DNA from 3 places in the Lysinibacillus sp. GbtcB16 genome. Region 2 is predicted to be linked to each of the others. Evidence: riboswitches for the same ligand, from Rfam matches in the RefSeq annotation. Region 2 holds a riboswitch; each other region holds the start of a gene.

The links. A riboswitch is a leader RNA that binds a small molecule or an ion and turns the genes downstream of it on or off. The one in region 2 is predicted to bind S-adenosylmethionine.
Region 1: it holds a riboswitch for S-adenosylmethionine, as region 2 does, so the genes downstream of both, metA (homoserine O-acetyltransferase MetA) here and metK (methionine adenosyltransferase) in region 2, are expected to answer to the same signal.
Region 3: it holds a riboswitch for S-adenosylmethionine, as region 2 does, so the genes downstream of both, KVT27_RS05210 (YezD family protein) here and metK (methionine adenosyltransferase) in region 2, are expected to answer to the same signal.

What each region holds. Positions count from the first base shown of each region.
Region 1 is NZ_JAGXJV010000001.1:1,846,014-1,853,760, reverse strand. It holds gene KVT27_RS09280 (TSUP family transporter) at 1-460, opposite strand, end outside; gene KVT27_RS09275 (TrmB family transcriptional regulator) at 587-1,369, shown strand; gene KVT27_RS09270 (hypothetical protein) at 1,391-1,774, shown strand; gene KVT27_RS09265 (nucleotide excision repair endonuclease) at 1,822-2,193, opposite strand; SAM riboswitch class I at 2,396-2,505, shown strand; gene metA (homoserine O-acetyltransferase MetA) at 2,604-3,539, shown strand; gene KVT27_RS09255 (GerAB/ArcD/ProY family transporter) at 3,596-5,023, opposite strand; gene KVT27_RS09250 (hypothetical protein) at 5,057-5,290, opposite strand; gene KVT27_RS09245 (Ger(x)C family spore germination protein) at 5,295-6,494, opposite strand; gene KVT27_RS09240 (spore germination protein) at 6,522-7,747, opposite strand, start outside.
Region 2 is NZ_JAGXJV010000002.1:35,413-43,159, forward strand. It holds gene KVT27_RS12135 (alpha/beta hydrolase) at 1-316, opposite strand, end outside; gene pckA (phosphoenolpyruvate carboxykinase (ATP)) at 403-1,989, opposite strand; SAM riboswitch class I at 2,382-2,500, shown strand; gene metK (methionine adenosyltransferase) at 2,784-3,980, shown strand; gene KVT27_RS12150 (gamma carbonic anhydrase) at 4,151-4,663, opposite strand; gene KVT27_RS12155 (alpha/beta hydrolase) at 4,798-5,604, shown strand; gene KVT27_RS12160 (alanine/glycine:cation symporter family protein) at 5,731-7,239, shown strand; gene mnmM (tRNA 5-(aminomethyl)-2-thiouridylate-methyltransferase MnmM) at 7,299-7,747, opposite strand, start outside.
Region 3 is NZ_JAGXJV010000001.1:1,078,593-1,086,339, forward strand. It holds gene KVT27_RS05200 (TetR/AcrR family transcriptional regulator) at 1-341, shown strand, start outside; gene KVT27_RS05205 (DUF418 domain-containing protein) at 325-1,419, shown strand; SAM riboswitch class I at 1,590-1,684, shown strand; gene KVT27_RS05210 (YezD family protein) at 1,754-1,909, shown strand; gene KVT27_RS05215 (flavin reductase family protein) at 1,994-2,479, opposite strand; gene KVT27_RS05220 (VOC family protein) at 2,638-3,423, shown strand; gene KVT27_RS05225 (cold-shock protein) at 3,527-3,727, opposite strand; gene KVT27_RS05230 (formate--tetrahydrofolate ligase) at 3,941-5,620, shown strand; gene KVT27_RS05235 (hydantoinase/oxoprolinase family protein) at 6,061-7,747, shown strand, end outside.

The DNA.
Region 1 (7,747 bases), on a different contig from region 2:
CGTCATAAAACCCAATCGCAAATAAAAGTATCATAAATAAAAATAAGTGCGTTTTAGATAGATTTTTAACGGTTGAGACAGCGCCCCAATTCTTTTTAAAGATCGTATATACCCCAACAGCCGCCAGCATGAAAAGCATTAATGGTTTTAATAGGGCTGGGTTAATTAAATGAACAGTCCATGCACCACATAATGATCCAATGAAGGCGAGAGGGAAATATTTCAGGACAGATCGAATTTCAAGCTGACCAGAACGGTAAAAGGAAATGGTCGATGTGAGTGAGCCCATCGCGCCAGCTAATTTATTGGTTGCTACTGCAGCAGCGGGATTTAAGCCAACAAACAATAAGGCTGGTAAGGAAATTAAACCACCACCTCCAACGACAGAATCGATAAAAGCTGCTAAAAATCCAAAGGAAATTAATAGTATTAAAATATGTACATCCACATCAAAGACCATGCTTACACCTCTTCTTAATTAGTTACTACTGAAATAGTAACTAATTTATTCGGTGCTGTAAAGCCTAATTTTTTCATTGGCAAATGTTCACAACAGTAGCCTATAATAAAAATATGGAGGGATGATATGAATGAATTAATCGCCCAATTAAAAGAACTGGGATTGACAGAATATGAGGCAAAGGCCTATACAGCACTCGTACAAAATAGTCATGTCAGTGCCTACCAAGTTAGCAAAAACTCTGGAATACCAAGAGCTAGAATCTATGACATATTAAATGGTCTTGTTGAAAAGGGATTCGTACTGAAAGAGGAAACGGCGGATCAAACGACGTATTCTTCTATTCCTGTCGAAATGTTTTTGCAGCAAATTCAACAGCGCTGGCAATCAAATTTTACGTCGATTAGTGATCAATTAGAAAAATTAGAAACGAAAGAACAGGAAGCGGAACCTAAAGTGTTAATGCTAAAAGGGAAGCAGACAATCATCAATTATTGTCAAAACTTATTAAAAAAAGCAGAGACAAAAATTATCCTATCGATGTGGGAAGATATGTACGATGCCTTACGCGAGGATATCGAAGGGGTATCACAGCATGTGAAGGTGCATGGCATTACCTTATATGTCGGGGAACATCTGGCATCTATCGATCAGCACAGAGCCACACACTATACGAGAAAGACTTCTACACCCCACTGGTTTATTTTATCGGTTGATGGACAAGAAATGATTTATGGTCACTCGCCGTCGAATCAAGAAACCGCTTTTATAACGAATGATCCTGTGCATATATATTTATTAGAGGATTATGTTTGGCATGATGTTCTTATCAATCGACTAGTGAAGCGTGATGATAAAGAGCTTGAGGACTGGATTGCTAAAGAGCGTAAAGCATTTTTTTTAGAGTAGCTATAAGGGAAGGGGAGCATCTTGGAAAAATGGATGTTGCCAGTATTGTTTTATGTCTTATGGATTGGTGGATGTGATTCTGCACCGCTGCCAGTTCCACCTAAGATTCAGGAGCTAACCATCGTTCCTGACCATATCCAACAGCATATTATAGCTAAAGACAGAATTCAATTATTGTATGAAGATGACGTGACGTACTATCTTGTCATGTTTTCGAAAGGAAATGTGCTAGCAAGTGTGGCAGCAAATGAAGATCGGTTAGTCATTCATTTCAAGGAAGGAAGCGAGCAAAAGAAAGAAGCTCAACCGTATGTCTATGCTATCAACAAAAGCCCAGAGCTGACAATTATTGAACTATATATTAACGGAAAAAGCATGCCGATAGATCGCATGACTAGGATGTAATAAAAAACCGAAATCCCTAAAAAAAGAGATTTCGGTTTTTGTTGATATTAATAAAATACTTTATCTACATTGTATTTGGAGCGGAACGTATTAATCGCATACGTTTCATAAATTTCACGTTCCATAGGATCTTCTACTTCATAGACTTCAATTTTGAAGACCTCGTCACGATAGTTTTTCATCGGAGATACATTGTCTTCAAAATGTTTTTTAATGCGTTGGCGAATTTTACGTGCTTTACCGACAAATAATAGCTCATTCTTTTCATTATAAAATAAGAAAATGCCGCCTTTATCACGAGTGATTTTGTGGAAGTCGATGAAACCAAAGTATGGTGTAATTGGGACATCACCTGGTTTTACATCTTGTTCGCGTTGGCGAATGACTACATCTGGTTTTGGAAATTCAATATTAATCAAAGTATTCACGTTCCTCTCTATTACTAAAGATATATGGTAACATAATAGCGGCATGTTTACCATAAAATTTCATGTAGAATAACCATATACAGCAAGCTTAGTGTTTATCAAATGATGGGAGAACATGCATAGGAATAACAAAATATTCTATGAATTATTGATATTCTAACTAGTCCATGTTACAATTCAAGATAATTAAATAATCTTATCAAGAGAAGCAGAGGGATTTGGCCCGATGACGCTTCAGCAACCTCTAACAAATGTTAGAAAGGTGCTAATTCCAGCAAAGGTTTTTCCTTTGAGAGATAAGAGTGAACGTGAAAAAAATCCTTCTCATTCTATCTCATATGGAATGTGGAGGATTTTTTAATTTTTTCGAAAAAGGAGCAAAAAAGAGAGGGGAACGTAAGATGCCAATTAATATTCCGAAAAATTTACCTGCTGGAGAACATTTACGTGAGGAAAAAATCTTCGTGATGGAAGAGGACCGTGCGAGAACACAGCAAATACGTCCATTAAATATATTAATCTTAAATTTGATGCCCGAAAAAGAAAAAACGGAGCTACAATTACTACGATTACTAGGAAATACGCCATTACAAGTGAATATTACTTTTTTAAACACGGCTACTCATGAATCTAAAAATGTCAGTAAATCTCATTTGCAATTATTCTACACAACGTTTAACCAAATTCGTCATCGACGCTATGATGGTATGATTATTACGGGTGCGCCTGTAGAAAAAATGCCGTTTGAAGAGGTTAACTATTGGCAGGAAATTGCTGAAATTATGGATTGGTCTAAAAAGAATGTGACATCCGTGCTACATATATGTTGGGGGGCACAGGCTGCGCTATATCATCATTATGGGATTGGAAAGGTCGAGCTTTCTGCTAAATGCTCCGGGGTTTATTCTCATGTGATTACTGATTTAACAGTAGATTTAGTACGAGGCTTTAGTGATTTATTTACTGCCCCTCATTCTCGCTATACATCTGTCTCGATTGACGAGGTTCGCAATCATCAAGAGTTACGATTATTATCCTATTCAGAGGATGCGGGTGTGTTTATCGTGCAATCTAAAGATAATAAAAACATTATGATTACTGGACATTTAGAATATGATGCGACAACATTAGCCGATGAATACAGTCGCGATGTTGCCAAGGGTATCAATATAGACGTTCCAGTAAACTACTTCCCAAATGATGATCCAGCAAAGGCACCGATGAATACATGGCGTGCCCATACGCATTTATTGTTCTCCAACTGGTTGAACTACTACGTATACCAAGAGACACCATATGAATGGGATTTTGTGGACGAAATTGAATATCATATTTAAATAACACTGAAAAAGTCTAATTTCTTCGCTAAGCAGCTTGAAGGAATTAGACTTTGTTATTCTAGATTTTTCTTGTCAGAACTCGTTTTATCCGGTGTCGCCTGATCATCCTGTTTGGATGTAGCGTTGCCAGCTTCAGACTGAATCACTTGGCTGGAATTCGACGTAGCAGATTTATCTTGATTGTCTTGAGTAGAAACTGGATTATCTATTTTTTCTTGATTATCCTGATTGTCTTGAGTGCTATCTGTATTAGCATCGTTAGTCTGATTCTCCTGATTGGAATTCATAGTAGCAGGTTTCGTCTGATTCACTTGATTAGAAACCGCATTACTCGCATCAGTCATTAGCCCCTCATTAGAATCCGCATGACCCATTTCAGTTGAATTACCTAGTGATTTTCGGTTACGAATAACAGCTACAATGAGGAGAAGTATGGGTAATAATATGGTGCAAACAAATGCATAAATTGGCCAAATCTCATCATTATAAATGTTGGAATGGACGATGTCTGGGTGAACAATTTGCGAAAGTCCGACCATAATAATACCCATTGGTAGGATTAGTGGGCGGTGATCCTTCAATTTCATAATTTGTGCAATTCCAACAACAGTTGTATAGAAGTACATAAACGTTCGAATAAAAATGGATACAATCCACATAAAAGCCATGATTATTTCAATACGCTGTAAAAAATTTCCGATAGAGATTCTTTGTGCTAGGGCATAGCTAGGGAAAGTTCGCGAAGCCGTGTTGGCTGGCCCTAATACTAAAATGGATAGAATAATTAATGTTACTAGTACAAATCCACCGAGAAGCATGCCTATGAAAAATCCTTTTTTTGAGGATTGCTGGACATTGACACTCGCAGGGTAAATCATTAATAACATAACTAACGAAAAAGAAAAGACACTTATAAAGCGGATGATACTATATAAGATGGATGTTTTGGATGCTTCCATAATTGGTTGTATATTTTCAAATTTAATTTGTGGGGTGATACTGACAACAAAGAAAATAAAAATTAAGACAAACATAGGGAAAAGTATTTCTGCTGAACGAGCAAAGTTTTCTATCCCTAAATAGGTAGCATACATAATTATAATAATAAACAACAAGGCAAATGCCATAGTAGGCGTCTCCGGCATTACCTCTGTTTTCATAAAAGCACCAATAAAATACAGTAATTCTCCTCCCGCAAATAGGGTAAGAGAAAGGAAGCACACCACTGTGATTTTTCCAAAAAAGCGCCCGAGAAGCTTTTCATTTGCTTCAATAAAATTCAGTGTCGGTGTTTGGTCGCCTAACGTCACAAATAATTTCACAACAAGCAAACTAAGGACAACACCAATACTTGCAGCAATCCACGCATCTTGCTTACTAGAGCTTGCAATACTTGAAGGGATGATTAAGATGGCAGTACCGATAGAAAGGAGGAATGTGATAATTGTAAATTGTCTTGAACTAATTACTTCTTTTTCCATATAATTGTCCTCCATTTCATGTCGATGTGTCTACTATTTTGTGAGTGAAACGATAAAATCTTTAATTGGTGTAAAAATAAAGGTTATAAAATCTAGAGGACTCGGGATATTTATTTTGAGAGCAATGCCCATATTAAGCGCTGTTCCAATTAGTAATAGGATTGAAAAAACAAGAATGGTTTTGGTCTCTTGTTGTTTTTTGAGTTTCGGGATATATAGTAACGCAATAATGATTGAAATGATTAAGATGGCTATTGCTAGTACCAAACCACTATCCCTCCTTTGGCTTTTTTAATAATGAGTTTTGCATTGTTCCTAAACCTTGTGTTGTCACTTTTACATGTACATGGATTGGTAGATCAGGATAGATGGTTGACCAATCCTTTTTGATTTTTTTCCATTGTTTTGCATCTGCACGATGGAGGGCTTCACCATAGCCTAAGACATCCACTTGGTATTGTTGCTGTATTTTCTCTAATGTTTTTTCAATACGTTCATCGATGCCCTGCGCTGTTTTTTTATTGATATAATCCACCATTTTATTTTTCGTTAGATTGATATCACATTCGACCTCTCCTACATTTTGTTCCACATTTATTTGGACATCAATTTGCGGTTTCCCATTTTTAAATGACCCCTTTACTTTTGTGGAGGAGTTCGTAATCTCAGTCGAGAGTGTACCTTGCTTTGGACAGGTGACGATTTCGATCGTACTTTGTATTTTGTCACTAAGGAAACTAATGCTTTTACTTTCACCCTCTGAAAGTAAACCAATGTATCGATCACCTTTAAAGACGGCCAATCCTGCATATTTTAAAAATACAGGTGTTTTAACACGTTGGACGTTTGTTTGATCGGCCCCTAACCGTTTATCCCCATGAACTTCAATCGCAGAAATCAAAGCCCCATTATCCTTTTCACTGAGCCTTGTGACCAATTCATCTATATTAATAGCAATCGTAGAGCCCCAAACTTTTTCAGAAACTTTGAGAGAGTTTAAAATTTTATTAGCAGGCACTTTTTCGATAGGTGTAAGCACATTTAACACTTCTTTAGCTGTAGCTTCATAAGACATAATGATATCGAAATCCTTTCTAAACTCATGGTCTCGTGAAATTAAATCTAATGAGTCACTGATTCCCTCTTTAGCGAGGTCTTCACCTAAAACGACTATCTGTAGATGGGCAAAATATGGCTTCCGTGCAGCAATGGTCGCCATTTTGCGGATGGCCTCAAAAATTGTTTCCCCTCTAGAATGGTAGCTAATAACAGGGGAGCGCTGAGTGGAAGCTTGTCGCATGGAAACCTCACTAGGATCAACTATTTGAACGGTAATCTCATACTCATCATCTACTTTGTCTATACCAAGCGCTACAACAATGGCTAATTCATTTAATTCACGCTTACTCCAGCAACCACTTAACAGTAAAGTGAGGATGCATAGTAAGCAAATTGCTTTTACTTTTGCCATATTTCATTCCTCATTTGTTCAGTAGTTTTATTTCCGACCTGTTCTAGGGACATATTTATGCCCTCTAACAATATTTTTCTGATTCACTAAACGTGGACGTGTTAATAAACGTCTACGAGGGAGCAATAAAAATGCATCTTTTTGATCCTGTAAAATTAAAGGAGCAAACGGGCTTAAATACGGTACACCAAATGAACGAATGCTGCATAAATGAAGAATAATGATAATAATGCCAAACATAACTCCAAAAAGACCAAACATAGCTGCTAAAATCATTAATGGAAAGCGCAGTACACGAATCGTATTGGACAAACCATAAGCAGGGAATAAAAAACTACAAATGGCCGTTAATGCCACTATAATAACCATAACAGCCGAGACAACACCGGCATCTACCGCTGCCTGGCCAATTACCAGCGTACCTACGATGGACACTGCTGGACCGATTGTCCGCGGCATTCGAAGCCCTGCCTCTCGAAGTATCTCAAAGGCAAGCTCCATAATAAGTGCTTCCACTACAGCAGGGAAGGGTACACCTTCTCGTTGTGAGGCGATACTAATTAGCATGGCCGTCGGTAGCATTTCTTGATGAAAAGTCGTAATCGCAACATAGAGGGATGGTGCTACCAATGCCAAACTAATACCAAAGAAACGTAAAATACGAATGAGGGAACTAATCATCCAATGTTGATAGTAGTCTTCAGCAGATTGCAAAAAAGAAGTAAATAATGCAGGCACCACTAATACAAAGGGGGTACCATCTACTAGAATCGCCACTTTACCATCTAATAATTCACCAGCAATAACATCTGGCCGTTCTGAGTTGTAAATGGTTGGAAACATGGTATTTTTAGAATCTTGAATAAAATCCTCAATATATCCACTTTCTAAAATGCCATCGATATTAATGCGATCTAACCGCGCTAACACCTCCGCAACAATTTTGTCACTGGCGATACCATGTATATACATTACGGCAACATCTGTTTGTGTCACTTCACCTATGACACGGGACTTTATCCAAAGATTTGGACTTTTTATTTTGCGCCGAATGAGCGCGGTATTCGTTCGCAATGTTTCAGTAAAGGACTCTCGAGGCCCCCTAATGACGGATTCCGTTGAAGGCTCTGTAACAGCTCTATCTTTTGCGCTTTTCGTGCTTGTTACGATGCCTTCCGCAAAGCCATCTAATAAAATGACGGTTTCACCATTCAATATGGCATGATAAAGAGGGGTAAAATGCTCGATATTCA
Region 2 (7,747 bases):
CATGGAAAATAATTGCCCATTTGTCCGTGGGCTGGCTGTTTTGGATAGCGTATGCATGCAGATTAAGAGAATCATAGGATTGAATCGCCTTCTCCTCATAATGCTTGTTAAACCATTGCTCACGATCCTCTTTCTCTTGAGCCTCACTTGAATTGCTATCAATTAAATTATGGGGGGCATCTAGAACAGCTGATTTATCAGTATCCGGATTTAATGCCAGATTATAAAAGTAGTTGCCTGCAAAAAAACCAGCACCAGTAAATAATGCCAATAATATAGTAATGATTGCTACTAGTAATTTGTATTTTCTTTTCATATGTATCTCCTATATTAGCTTCATTTATGTTTTATGGGAAAGAAAAAGAGAACGAATTATCTCGTTCCCTTTTCTTGTTCTAGTTGTTATTTTAATGGGCCACCAAGTGTAGTGATGGCTTCAGAAACGTTTGCAAATTTCTTGAAGTTTTCGTTGAATAAGCCTGCAAGTTCAGCAGCTTTTGCATCGTATGCAGCTTTATCTGCCCATGCTTCACGAGGATTTAACACTTGTGAAGGTACACCTTCAACTGCTGTTGGGATGTGTAAACCAAATACAGCATCTTGTGTCGTTTCAACATTTGTTAATTTACCATCGATAGCTGCGCGTACCATTGTACGTGTATAAGAAAGTTTCATACGGCTACCAGTACCATATTCTCCACCAGTCCAACCAGTGTTCACTAGGAATACTTGTGCGCCATGTTCGTCAATTTTTTGACCTAACATTTCTGCATAAACTGTTGCAGGAAGTGGAAGGAACGGAGAACCGAAGCATGTAGAGAATACTGGTTCTGGCTCTGTTACACCACGTTCAGTTCCAGCAAGTTTTGAAGTGAAACCACTTAAGAAGTGATACATAGCTTGCTCTTTTGTTAATTTACTGATAGGAGGTAATACGCCAAACGCATCAGCTGTTAGGAAGATGATTGTTTTTGGATGACCTGCTACAGAAGGATCAACAATGTTTTCGATGTATTGAATCGGATAAGCTACACGTGTATTTTCTGTTAATGAACCATCATCATAATCACAAATACGAGTTTCTGGATCAACAGCTACGTTTTCTAAAACAGAGCCGAAGCGGATTGCATTGTAGATTTCTGGTTCTTTCTCAGCAGAAAGGTTGATCGTTTTTGCATAGCAACCACCCTCAATATTGAATACACCATTATCAGACCAGCCGTGTTCATCGTCACCGATAAGCTTACGGTCTGGATCAGCGGATAATGTTGTTTTACCAGTACCAGATAGACCGAAGAATAATGCTACATCGCCAGCTTCACCAACGTTTGCTGAACAGTGCATAGAAAGGATACCTTGTTGTGGTAGTAAGTAATTCATAATACCGAAGATAGATTTTTTCATTTCACCAGCATATTCAGTACCACCAATTAAGATAATTTTCTTTTCAAGTGATACAATGATGAATGTTTCAGAAGCAGTACCGTCAACCGCAGGATCTGCTTTAAAGTTAGGAGCTGAGATGACAGTGAAGTCTGCAACATGCGAAGCTAATTCGTCTTTAGTTGGACGGATAAATAATTGATGAGCGAAAAGGTTGTGCCAAGCGTATTCATTAATAACTTGGATGCTTAATTGTGAATCTTTGTCAGCACCAGCAAAGCCTTTGAATACAAATAATTCATCTTGTTCTTTTAAATATTTTATTACTTTTACATACAGGTTATCGAACACTTCAGAGGAAATTGGTTGATTGACCTTACCCCAGTCAATTTGATCTTTTGTGCTTTCTTCTTCTACTGTATATTTATCTTTAGGTGAACGACCAGTGTATTTGCCAGTTTCTGCACGAACTGCGCCATCTACTGTTAACATTGCCTCACCACGAGAAGTAGCTTTTTCTGCTAATTGTGGTACTGAAAGTTGAACGTTAATGTTACCGCCGCTTAATAATTCCTTCAGTTCGTTTGCAATTTCTACTGAATTCATCGATTAAATACCATCCTTTTTTATAGTATTCCCTTGATTTAGAGGGATTTTTTCTTAATTTCAAAAATAGTATAACACAATTGGTTAAATAATCTATACTAATTAAGAAATTATTTTAGAGTTTTTATTACTTTTCAATAAACTGACAAAAAATAATGTTTTTCGAGTAGAAAACATTCAATGCTACAGTAAATTGTCTAAAATTTGAGCCACACATATGTTACCACAAGATGCTAGGTATGTTGTAGGGATTAATTTTCTTCTATTTACATCATCACCCAAGAATGAAAAGTTTTATGATGATTATTTGTTCCTTCCTTTCTATACAGTAATACATAAGAAAATATTTGACAATGTTCGACCTTTTCAGTAACATGAAAATTGAACGGATACTCTTATCCCGAGCTGGTGGAGGGTCAGGCCCTGTGAAACCCGGCAACCTGCATGAACTATTTCACGTCATGCGTTGGTGCCAACCTGATGCAAGGGAAAATCCCTTGAACGATAAGAGTGAAAGGTAGCGAAGTCATTATTCCTTTCCTCATGTATAGTAACGTGAGTAAAGGATTTTTTTATTGTTAAAAATCAATGTAAAGGTAAGTATATGTAGTTCTTTCCTTATTATAATGACGGATCTTTCGAAATCCTCGTGTTAAAAGTAGCAGTTATTTTTTCACGTAAAGTGAAATGACAACAACAGCGGCTTGAGAGTTCAATCCTTAGGAGCGGACTTGACATGGGTAATGAGTACCGTATTCAAATACTATTTGTAAGAGTAATAGGAGGAAAACTAAATGACAAACCGTCGACTGTTTACATCAGAAAGTGTAACAGAAGGACATCCAGATAAAATTTGTGACCAGATTTCGGATGCCATTTTAGATGCTATTTTAGCAGAAGATCCAAATGCACGTGTAGCGTGTGAAACAACTGTAACAACAGGATTAGTATTAGTAGCGGGAGAAATTACTACTTCTACTTATGTAGATATCAAAGGTATTGTACGTGATACGGTAGCGGAAATCGGATATACACGTGGAAAATATGGCTTTGATGCTGAAAACTTAGCGGTACTTGTAGCAATTGGTGAGCAATCTCCAGATATTGCTCAAGGTGTTGACCAAGCTTTAGAAGCACGTGAAGGTTCTATGACAGATGCAGATATTGAAGCGATTGGTGCAGGGGACCAAGGCTTAATGTTTGGCTATGCATGTAATGAAACACCTGAGTTAATGCCATTACCAATTAGCTTAGCTCATAAGTTGGCACGTCGTTTAACGGAAGTTCGTAAATCTGGTGAGCTAGCTTATTTACGTCCAGATGGTAAAACACAAGTAACAATTGAGTATGATGACAATAACGTACCTGTGCGTGTCGATACAATTGTTATTTCAACACAGCATGATGAAGAAGCAACACTTGAACAAATTCAGGCTGATCTAAAACAATTCGTGATTGCTCCTGTTGTGCCAAGCGAATTATTAGATTCAAACACAAAATACTTTATCAATCCAACTGGCCGTTTCGTCATTGGTGGGCCAAAAGGAGATGCTGGTTTAACGGGCCGTAAGATCATTGTTGATACATACGGTGGTTATGCACGACATGGTGGCGGTGCGTTCTCAGGTAAGGATGCCACAAAAGTTGACCGTTCAGCTGCCTATGCGGCACGTTATGTAGCTAAAAATATTGTAGCAGCTGGTTTAGCAGAACGCGCGGAAGTACAACTGGCGTATGCAATAGGCGTTGCACAACCTGTTTCCATTGCTGTTGATACATTTGGTACAGGAAAAGTGAAGGAAAGCGAAATCGTAGAATGGGTTCGTGAGCTATTTGATTTACGCCCAGCAGGTATTATTAAGATGCTAGATCTTCGTCGTCCAATTTATAAACAAACTGCAGCCTATGGTCACTTCGGTCGTACAGATTTAAATGTACCATGGGAACAAACTGATAAAGCTGACGCATTACGCGTAAAAGCACGTCTGTAAACTATTGTGCTAAAGTGCTGAAGTCGTTAGAAAATTATTCTAATGTATGATGAACAAAAGGGGCTTTTCTGCCCCTTTTGTTTTTTTGCAAAAATGCCTCGCCTGTATCCTTGAACAATGGTCATGGAAAGCGAGGGATTTTTTATAATGAATGAATTCTTTATAAGCTTTTATTTTTGTAGAGATTTATAATACTGACCTTTTTCTACGTATTCACGTACGATACGCTCCATATCCTTTTTATCCTCAGCGTTTAATTCTCGGACAACTTTCGCTGGACGACCTAATGCTAAGCTATTTGGAGGTATGACTTTACCAGGAGGCACGAGACTTCCGGCTCCAATAAATGCACCCTCTCCAATCTCTGCTCCGTCTAAAATAATGGAGCCCATACCGATTAAGGCATTTTTTCGAATGGTACAGCTATGTAAAGTTACTTGGTGTCCTACTGTGACCTCATCTTCAATAATGAGTGGAAACCTAGGACTTTGATGTAAGCAGCAAAGATCTTGGATACTTACCCGTTCACCAATAATGGTTGGTGAAACATCGCCACGAATTACGGTATTAAACCAAATAGTTGTTTCAGCTCCAATTGTTACGTCTCCAGTAACAGTTGCGTAATCGGCAATAAAAACAGATGGATCGATCTTTGGTGTTTTATCTTTAAATGGATAAATCATGAGAATCGCCTCTTTTCTTTCTGTAGATATAGTATTATCGTATCAAATGCGCAACTTTAAGGAAATATAAAATTAAAATGTGCTGTTATTTCGATATAATCAAATTGTAATTATTTTTTAGGAGGACTATGTGAATGTGGAAATGGGAAGCTGATGGACAAGCAAAGGCTGTGATTGCTATTCTTCATGGTGCTTATGAAAACCACCGTTGGTATGCATGGCTTATAGAAAAATTAAGAATGGAAGGCTTCCACATAGTCATGGGGGATCTACCGAATCATGGCATCAATGCAAGATTTGCGCGTGTCCATGATGAGGACTTCAAATTGTACAATAAATATACAAGAAATCTCATTGAGAATGCCTTTTCATATAATTTACCAACCTTTGTAATTGGGCATGGACTAGGCGCTACTTTAGTTCTTCATACCATGCAAAAGAAAAAGTATGAATGTGCTGGTATTATTTTGACATCACCCTGGCTACATTTGAAGCTTTTACCAGGTAAATTATCAAATGCTTTAACGAGTTTGAGTGCTTTAACAGCAAATGTTAAATTGACGCATGAGGTGACATTTGAGACATTAACGCGCAGTGTTGAGGGTAGAGAGGAAATGAAGGATGATATCCCATTTATGTCTGTTGTTTCAGTAAAATGGTATCGGGAGCTTCAACAGATGATGAAAAATTTAGTTATGCTACCTAAGCATGAATTTCCTAATATGCCTATGTTAATTATGACAGCTGAAAAAGATAAAATAACGGAAACTCGACAAATGCGCAATTGGCTTCATCAACAAGAGCTTACCGAGTTTCAATTTAAAGAATGGGCAAATTGTTATCATAATTTATTTCATGAAGTAGAGCGTGAAGAGATTTTTATGTATATTCGAGATTTTATCAATAATGCTCTTAGACGGATTGGATATATAATAAAATAGTTTTGACACCTTCCAAATAATAGGGTTCTTACTTAAATATTGTTACTTGAATATAATATTGTAATTTTCTGAAAAGTGTAATAATATAGTGACTTAAAGTAAGGTAATTCAAATTGGAGGGGTAAGATGGATGTAGTTGTTGGCAAATTGAATGACATATTATGGGGACCTTGGTTTATTTACGGTATCTTGTTGATTGGGCTTTTTTTCTCAGTCATTACAAGATTCCTGCAAGTAAGACTTATTAAAGATATGTTTGTGTTAATGTTTAAGGGGGAGAAATCAGAAAAAGGGATTTCCTCCTTTCAAGCGATGTCTATCGCACTATCAGGACGTGTAGGTACAGGGAATATTGCCGGTACTGCAACAGCTATTGGGATGGGTGGACCTGGTGCTGTCTTTTGGATGTGGGCAATTGCTTTTATTGGTGCGGCAACCGCATATGTAGAGTCAACATTAGCACAAATCTATAAAGAAGAGAAAGATACTGAATATCGTGGTGGACCGGCCTATTACATAGAAAAAGGAATGGGTCAAAAATGGTTTGCAGTGATTTTCGCTGTAGCTGCTTTGATTGCTATGTTAATACTTATGCCAGGTGTGCAATCGAATGCCATTGCGGGGGCTGTTGAAAACGCTTTCGGTATTGAAACTTGGATTACAGGACTAATTATTGTCGTTTTACTTGGTGCTATCATTATTGGGGGCGTTAAATCGATTGCCAACGCTGCACAGGTAATTGTACCGTTCATGGCGATAGCCTATATTATTATGGCTATTATTATTATCGCTATGAATATTTCAGAGGTACCATCTGTCTTCGCTTTAATTTTCTCAAGTGCATTTGGCGCACAAGAAATATTTGGAGGTATTATTGGCTCCGCAATTGCTTGGGGTGTGAAACGAGGAATCTATTCAAATGAGGCTGGTCAAGGGACTGGGGCGCATCCTGCTGCCGCAGCAGAAGTATCCCACCCTGCTAAACAAGGGATTGTCCAAGCAGCGTCAGTATACATTGATACCTTATTAATTTGTTCAGCTACAGCCTTTATGATTTTATTTACGGGTATGTATAATGTACAAGATGAAAAAGCAGCCGAAGGAACAGATCCATTTATCCATGTTGGGGAATTCAATAAAGGCGGCTTAACGGGTGATGAGCAAATGACATTTGCTAAGAGTATTCAGGAAGGTGCTGCGTATACGCAATATGCAGTTGAATCATCCTTACCTGGACTTGGTGCACCATTTGTAGCTATCGCACTATTCTTCTTTGCCTTTACAACGATTATGGCGTATTACTATATCGCTGAAACAAATGTGGCGTATTTATTTAGAGGTAGTACCGAAAAGGTCTTCATTTGGATTGCGAAAATAGCGATTTTAATTGCAGCATTCTATGGCACAATCCGTACGTCTGGACTCGCTTGGGCTATGGGAGATGTAGGCCTTGGTCTGATGGTATGGATTAACGTTCTAGCCATTTTAATTATTATGAAACCAGCTATCGTTGCTTTAAAAGATTACGAGAAGCAGAAAAAAGAAGGAAAAGACCCTGTCTTTGATCCTCGTAAACTAGGCATTAAAGGCGCAGATTTCTGGGTAGACTATAATGAAAAACGTAAAAATAAATAGGTAAAGAGAAAGGCTAACTAATAGTTCCTACTATACTATTAGTTAGCCTTTTAAATTGTCTATAAATTAGGATAATCCTTCATCTTTTCTAATGCAATGACGAATGGAGGGTCATTTTGCTGATTGAGAAATTCGTATTTTAAGACATGGACATATTTTTGTGGAAGTTGGCTGACAAAGTCTATTACAGTATCTCGCTCTTCTTTGCCACCAGGGTGACCATGATAAATTACAAGGATGATTAAACCGCCAACCTTTAAAAGCTTAAGCAAGTCTTCAATAGCTTGAATCGTTGTACTAGGCTTGGTAATAATATCATGATTGCCACCCGGCAAATAGCCGAGATTAAAGATGGCTGCGGCTACTGGCTTGTGTACGAAATTGGCTACTTCTTCATGCCCTTTATTTAAAACAAGGGCGCGATGTTCTAAACCATGGTCTAGTAGACGATGTAGTGTTGCGTCGACTGCTTCTTTTTGAACATCAAAAGCATAAACTTGTCCTTCAT
Region 3 (7,747 bases), on a different contig from region 2:
TGGGCTATAAGTCTATTGAGGCGCAGGGCAAGGATCCTTATTTTAATAAAATATTTAACCAATATATACTATTAGCAGCTCGCGATGAAAGCTATAAGAAACAATTAGTAGAGCTAGAAACCAGCTTTTTAACAAGCTTTGTTGAGGTTCTACAATATGGCGTGCGGTTAGGGGTTCTAGAGGATACTCCCAATATAGAAGCAAAGGCACAGATGCTAGCCTTGGTCTATGATAATATCGGTAATTTCATGTTAACAGGTAACCAATTGAACTACAGAGCTATTTGGAAGGAGGCTGTGCATAGCGTTATCCAAGGAGGCGGAGATGGCAAAAAGAGTTGATGATCGGCGCATTGAAGGCCTTGATTTTGCAAGAGCTCTCGCCATGTTTGGTATGTTCATTGTCAATTTTGGAGTCATAACGGGTTCTACAAAGAATGGTTCAACATGGTTGGTGGCCTTACAAAATCTATTTGAGGGGCGTGCCTCGGCCGTATTTGTCATGCTAGCAGGAATAGGAACAGCTTTAATGACTCGTCAGGCTAGAGAGACTAAGGACCCAATACTTCTTCGCAAGAATCGACTTACTTTGTGGAAGAGGTCGCTTTTGTTATTCGTGATAGGGATAGTCCTATATACGGTCGGCTGGACAGGAGATATCTTACATTATTATGGCGTGTATATGTTTGTTGCCGCATGTTTGATTGCCCAATCCAAGAAAATGATGATGTTCATAATCGGTGTCATCCTCATCCTTTCACAATGGCTCCATATTCAATTTAATTACCTTGCTGGGTGGCACCCAACATATGTATTACTTGAGTATCTTGATTTTTGGACACCGGCAGGATTTATAAGAAATTTGTTGTTTAATGGCTATCACCCACTATTTCCCTGGATTTGTTTCTTTCTAATTGGCATGGTAATCGGCTCATTAGATTTAACTAATCGCTCATTACGAAAAATCTTATGGGTGATGGGCTTATTGCTAGTCATAATGACGGAGACTTTTTCAACGCTATTTATTAAGATGACAACGATCCATTTCTTAGATGTAGAGAGTGCATTATATTTATTTGATACGGGACCGATTCCACCGAATATGATGTATGTACTATCTAATTCGGCGTCGGCAATTGTCCTTATCGTGGGCTCCATCTATCTTGTTGAGACATGTAAAAATAAAGTAATTGAAGCTTTGATCTTTACGGGACAATTGTCTTTAACGCATTATGTCGGCCATGTTTTTATTGGGATTGGAATATTAATTGTTTGCCAAAAGTTGGAGAATCAGACGCTTGCTTTTTCCATGCTATATGCCTGCTGTTACTTTGTAGGATGTGTGCTTGTTTCTGTCTGGTGGAGAGCTAAACATCGTCGAGGTCCCCTTGAATTCTTGATGAGGAAATGGAGTTCGTAATAAATTAATGGATTGCCATCTATTTTTCGTTGATTAGGCATAAAATACTTTAGATATAGATAGTTTTCTAATCTAAAATAATCATTACAAAGTATTCAGCTAGGTTTTCTAATATTTTGTATTGACAATCTTATAACAGAATTATAGAATTATTTTCAAGAAACGCAGTACTCTTATCAAGATAGGTGGAGGGACTTGACCCAATGAAGCCTCGGCAACCGAAACATAGGTGCCAATTCCAACAGATGTATCTGAGAGATAGGAGGGGCTATCAATCAGTTTGATGCATTGGCCTCTTTTGTACAACAAGGACGAAAAAGAAGGGGTGTATCGTATGGCTCAGTCGGCAAAGGTAGAAGATAAGAAATTAGAGGCTATTGCAAAGGCCATTCAAAATCTTGAATTTGGTGAAGTGCATATTACGATTCAGGATGGTGTGATTGTTCAAATTAATAGGCTTGAAAAGCAGAGATTTCCTCAGAAGAAATAAAGGATCATTTCAGTTGAACGATGTGGAAAGGCCACCAATAAGCATGGTTTCCGTTGCTTACAAGTGGCCCTTTTTTTATGGCAATTAGCTATAGAAGCTTTTTGGAATCTGACCGATATGACGGCGATGATAGAGAAGCGGCTCCTTTTGAGAGTTTGTAATATCTAGCACTTGCCCAATAAAAATAGTATGATCACCTGCATCTATTTGCTGAAAGGATTTACATTGTAAAATAGCTGCTGTATCATGTAAAATCGGTAGTCCTAAAGAAGAAGTGGACCATTTTGCTTGAGCAAAGCGATCTGGGACTTTACTTGCAAATAATGTACATAATTGCTCTTGATCACTTGCTAAAATATTGACAGCGAATTTTTCCGCACTCATAAAGTAAGGATGAAGCTGAGATTTTTTATCAAGTGACCATAAAATAAGTAGTGGGTCAATGGAAACAGATGCAAAAGAATTGACGGTTAAGCCAATTGGATTCGTTTCATGACATGCTGTAACAACTGTTACACCTGTAGGATAGTTACCTAATGCCAATTTAAAAGCAGCAACATGATCTGTCATTCAAATCACCTCTTTATAGTTAGTAATAAATTAGTTAACGGAGTTAGTAGGTAAATTGCACTTTTTTTCATACCATATAGTAACTCCTTTTCTTAAGTAAATATTAAATCAATTACACATCCAGGTAAAGCTAATGGGGGAAAGAAAGGGGAATTGCCATGACTTTATATTTTGATCATCTGGTACATCAAGTAGAATCACCGGAAAATATAAAGGTTTTCTTCAATAAACGAAATGTCCATACAGTGAACGGTGGTCAACACACAATGTGGGGGACTTACAATACACTAAGTTATTTTGGCTTAAGCTATATTGAACAAATCGCTATTTATGATCGTGATTTATTTGAGCAAGCAGCCCTGTACCCATATTCCCTACATTATACGTTTAAACGTGATCATGAGCGCCAAGGATTTTCACGAATTGCCTTACGCACCAAAAATATTGAAGACGAGGGTCAACGATTGCGTGCATTGGGCTATGAAGTATATGGTCCCGATGCTTGTAGCCGCACAAGACCGGACGGCACGATAATCGAATGGAAGCTATTGCATTTTGGCAGACCCGGCCTTTCAGTGGATTTTCCATTCTTAATTGAATGGGCAGATGGAGATGAGGAGCGTTTGTCTCAATTAAAGGCTAGTGGCGCGATTGATGAAAAACAAGCCATTACAATGGAATCCATTCAGTTTTTTGTCAAGGATGTGATGGAAACGGTGCAGCTTTGGCAGAAGGTATTGCAACTACCCGAGTTTGAGCAGCATGAGCAGTTTATGTCTCTACAGCTACCGAATATGCGCTTGGATTTTTATGAGGAAGCCTCAGCATCTAGCATGACGCTCGGTCATTTAAAAGAAGGGCCAATCGGTGTTACATTGAAGGATCCACACCGAACAAAGGAAACATTAGTGTGTCCAGGTGCTTTTTATTGGATTAATAGATAAATTAAAAATCCACTTCAATCGTTGAAGTGGATTTTTATGTGCAAACATGCAAAAAGTGGATTGAGCCATTTTCAAATACTTCATCCACTTACTATATCCTAGCTTATAATTTTACAACATTTGATGCTTGCGGGCCGCGATTGCCTTCCACAACATCAAATGAAACCTTTTGACCTTCTTCAAGTGTACGGAAGCCTTCCTCCTGGATGCCCGTAAAATGTACAAATACATCTTCTCCATCATCACATTCAATAAAGCCATAACCCTTTTCATTATTGAACCACTTTACGATCCCATGTTGCATAAGCATTCGCCTCCAATGCGCTTGAAAGTAAAATAAAGTTAAAGAAGTCGTGCTATCAATGAGAAAATGTGAAAAAATTGCATTTTCTCTTAGAACATACATGAATTGAACAAAAATGTCAATTGATTGTCGGAATGCTAGCATATCTGACTTTCTTTTTTTTCACAATTAAGACTATAATGGAAATGAACAACATAGAAAGTAGGATGCCAAATGACAACGAAAAATCAACCATTAACAGATTTAGAAATCGCGAGTCAAGCAGTGATCAAACCTATTACGGAAATTGCCAATGCTGCAGGTATTCCAGAGGATGCGCTTGAGCAGTATGGCCGCTACAAAGCGAAGATTGACCCATTAAAAATTACAGCTCAAGGTGAGGACGCAAAGGTTGTATTAGTGTCAGCTATTAGTCCAACCCCAGCAGGTGAAGGGAAGTCGACTGTGACTGTAGGACTAGCTGATGCCCTTCATCAATTAAATAAGAAAGTGATGGTAGCTTTACGTGAACCATCTCTTGGTCCAGTAATGGGCGTAAAAGGTGGCGCAACAGGCGGAGGCTATGCACAGGTAGTACCAATGGAGGATATTAACTTACACTTCACTGGTGACCTTCATGCGATAACAACAGCCAATAATGCTTTATCAGCTTTTATTGATAATCATATCCACCAAGGGAATGTCTTAAACATTGATCCACGACGTATTATTTGGAAACGTGTGATGGACTTGAATGATCGTTCATTACGGAAAGTGATTGTAGGATTAGGAGGGCCTGTTCAAGGCATGCCACGTGAAGACGGCTTTGATATTACGGTTGCCTCCGAAATTATGGCAGTGTTCTGTTTAGCAACAAGCATTGAGGATTTACGCGAGCGCATCGCTAGCATTGTAATTGGCTACACATTTGAGCGCGAGCCTGTTTTTGTGCGTGATTTACAGGTAGAGGGTGCCTTAACATTATTATTGAAGGATGCCTTTAAGCCAAACTTAGTACAAACATTAGAAGGGACACCAGCTATTATACATGGGGGTCCATTTGCTAATATTGCCCATGGCTGTAATTCCATTATGGCGACACAAACTGCTCGTAAGCTAGCTGATATTGTGGTGACAGAAGCGGGCTTCGGCTCTGATTTAGGTGCTGAAAAGTTCATGAACATTAAAGCTCGTAAAGCAGGCTTTAAGCCAAGTGCCGTTGTGATCGTAGCAACGATTCGTGCACTAAAAATGCATGGTGGTGTTCCAAAAACATCACTTGTCGGTGAAAATGTGGAAGCCCTGCTCCAAGGGATTGAAAATTTAGCTAAACACGTCGATACGGTACGTACATTTGGTGTTGAACCGATTATTGCATTAAATCGTTTCATTACAGACACAGAGGCAGAGCTAGAGGCCGTTCTAAACTGGTGCCAAGAAAATCATGTACGTATTGCCCGAACAAATGTCTGGGAAGAGGGCGGTAAAGGTGGAGTAGCCTTAGCTGAACAAGTACTAGCTGTGTTGGAAGAAGAAAACAACTTCTCACCATTATACGATGTAACAGAGTCCATTGAAGAAAAAGTGCGTACCATTGTACAAAAGGTATATGGTGGAAAAGATGTTCAATTCACTGACCAAGCTAAAAAACAAATGGCTCAAATCGAAAAATTCGGCTGGGATTCTCTACCGATTTGCATGGCGAAAACGCAATACTCTTTATCCGATCAACCTAGCTTACTTGGACGTCCAGAAGGCTTCACGGTCACAATTCGTGAGGTGATTCCAAAGCTTGGTGCTGGTTTCTTAGTTTGTCTGACAGGCGATATTATGACAATGCCAGGACTACCGAAAGCTCCTGCAGCCTTACGCATGAATGTCGATAATGACGGACATGCGGTAGGATTGTTCTAAATAAATGTTGAAAAGCTGCCCTTTACAAGAGGTGCAGCTTCTTTTTTTATTTATTAGCTGATAAAAGCCTAGTCATTTTAACATCTCCTTCCTCAAATACCACTAAAAAGGATTCTGATACCTTCCTTCTATACTTGATAACCTGTCGAAACATTCATCATCGCCATTTTTTTAGAAAATTTACGATTCTAGTTGAAAAACTAGGATTTTTTTCATGTGATTAAAAACTCGAGAAGCTTCCTTATATAAATGTGTTTGGTATTTTTTATCAATAGTTCTCTGTTATTGGAAGGAAAAAGCGGATTTTTACAAAGAGAAGCAATTGTCAAATGAATTTTTATTTAAAAAATACATTGAATTTTCTTTTTCTTTTAAATATAATTTACTTAATTCTAATTCGGAACACTGTTCCGATTATAGGAACACGGAGGGATGGAGTCTTGAAAATCGCAACAGATATTGGCGGTACTTTTACCGACCTAGTTTATACAGATGAGAAAGGAAATCTTCATTTTGACAAAGGGCATACGACGCCAGGTCATTTTGAGGATGGGATATTAAACGTATTAGGACGACATGTAACAGAGGATTCTCTCATTGAATCGTTTATCCATGGTTCTACGGTAATTATTAATACATTAACAGAGAGAAAAGGTGGCGTAGTCGGATTAATTACAACAAAAGGCTTCCGTGATATTTTAGAAATTGCACGTGGTAACCGACCCGACTTATATAATTTTAAATATAAAAAGCCAGAGCCATTTGTAGAGCGTTATTTACGACAAGAAATCGATGAGCGCATTGATTTTAAAGGAAATATTATGAAAGCGCTTAATAGGGACGAGGTTGGAGAGATTGTCCATCAATTTAAGGAATCAGGTGTAGAGGCAATTGCCATTTCGCTGATTCATGGCTATAAAAACCCTATTCACGAGCAGCAATTAAAAGAAGAAATATTAAAAATTTGGCCCGAGGTGTATATTACACTTTCAAGCGAAACGATTAAGGAATATCGTGAATATGAAAGAACAAATACAACGGTTTTAAATTCATATGTGAAGCCCATTGCTCACGCTTATTTAAAAAGCTTAAAAGAAAAATTGAGCACAGTTGGTATTACGGATCATTTAAAAATTATGCAATCAAATGGTGGGACAACAAGCTTTGATAAAGCGATGGAGTTACCAATCAATCTAGTAGAGTCTGGCCCTGTAGCAGGAATGTTTGGGGCAGCAAAATTAGGTGAGCTTCTAAATGAGTCCAATATTATTGCCTTTGATGTGGGTGGTACGACAGCGAAATGCTCACTTATTACAGATGGCAAAGTAAACGTTACGACAGATTACTATATTGAAAGAAATGAAAAATTTGCTGGCTATCCAATTAAAACTCCAGTTGTAGATATTGTTGAAATCGGCAATGGTGGGGGCTCTATCGCTCGTGTGGATCAGTTCGGTTCCTTAAAGGTTGGTCCGGATTCTGCTGGGGCAAACCCAGGTCCAGTAGCCTATGGGCTAGGCAATACACAGCCAACGATTACGGATGCTAATGTTTATTTAGGAAGATTATCATTAGCCAACTTCGATAATCCAGTTTCTATCGACAAAGTAGAGGAGGCACTTGTTGAAGCGATTGCGAAACCGTTTAATGTTTCAGCGGAAGAAGCAGCGCAAGGTATTTTAGATATTGCGAATTCCAATATGTTAAATGCGTTGAAGCTCATTTCCATTCGTAAAGGCTATGATCCAGAAGACTTTACAATGGTTGCCTTTGGCGGCGGTGGTCCACTCCACGCTATTAATTTAGCAGAGGAATTAGGCATGAAAAAGGTCATTATACCTTATGGGTCCTCTGTCTTTTCAGCATTAGGAATGATGATGACAGAATATCGACAAGACTATATCCAAACAAGTTTAATGGGCTTTGATCACACGCATCTTGCGGAAATTCAAGCGAATATTGATCAAGCTATTGAAAGTGCCTATGCTGACGCACCTTTATCGAAAGAGCATTATTATTTCGAAATTAATTATGATTTACGTTATAAAGGCCAAGAGCATGCAGTCAAATTGAACGCATCGAATATCACGATTGATGATGAAGGGCTTCTTCAATTGGCTGAAGCGT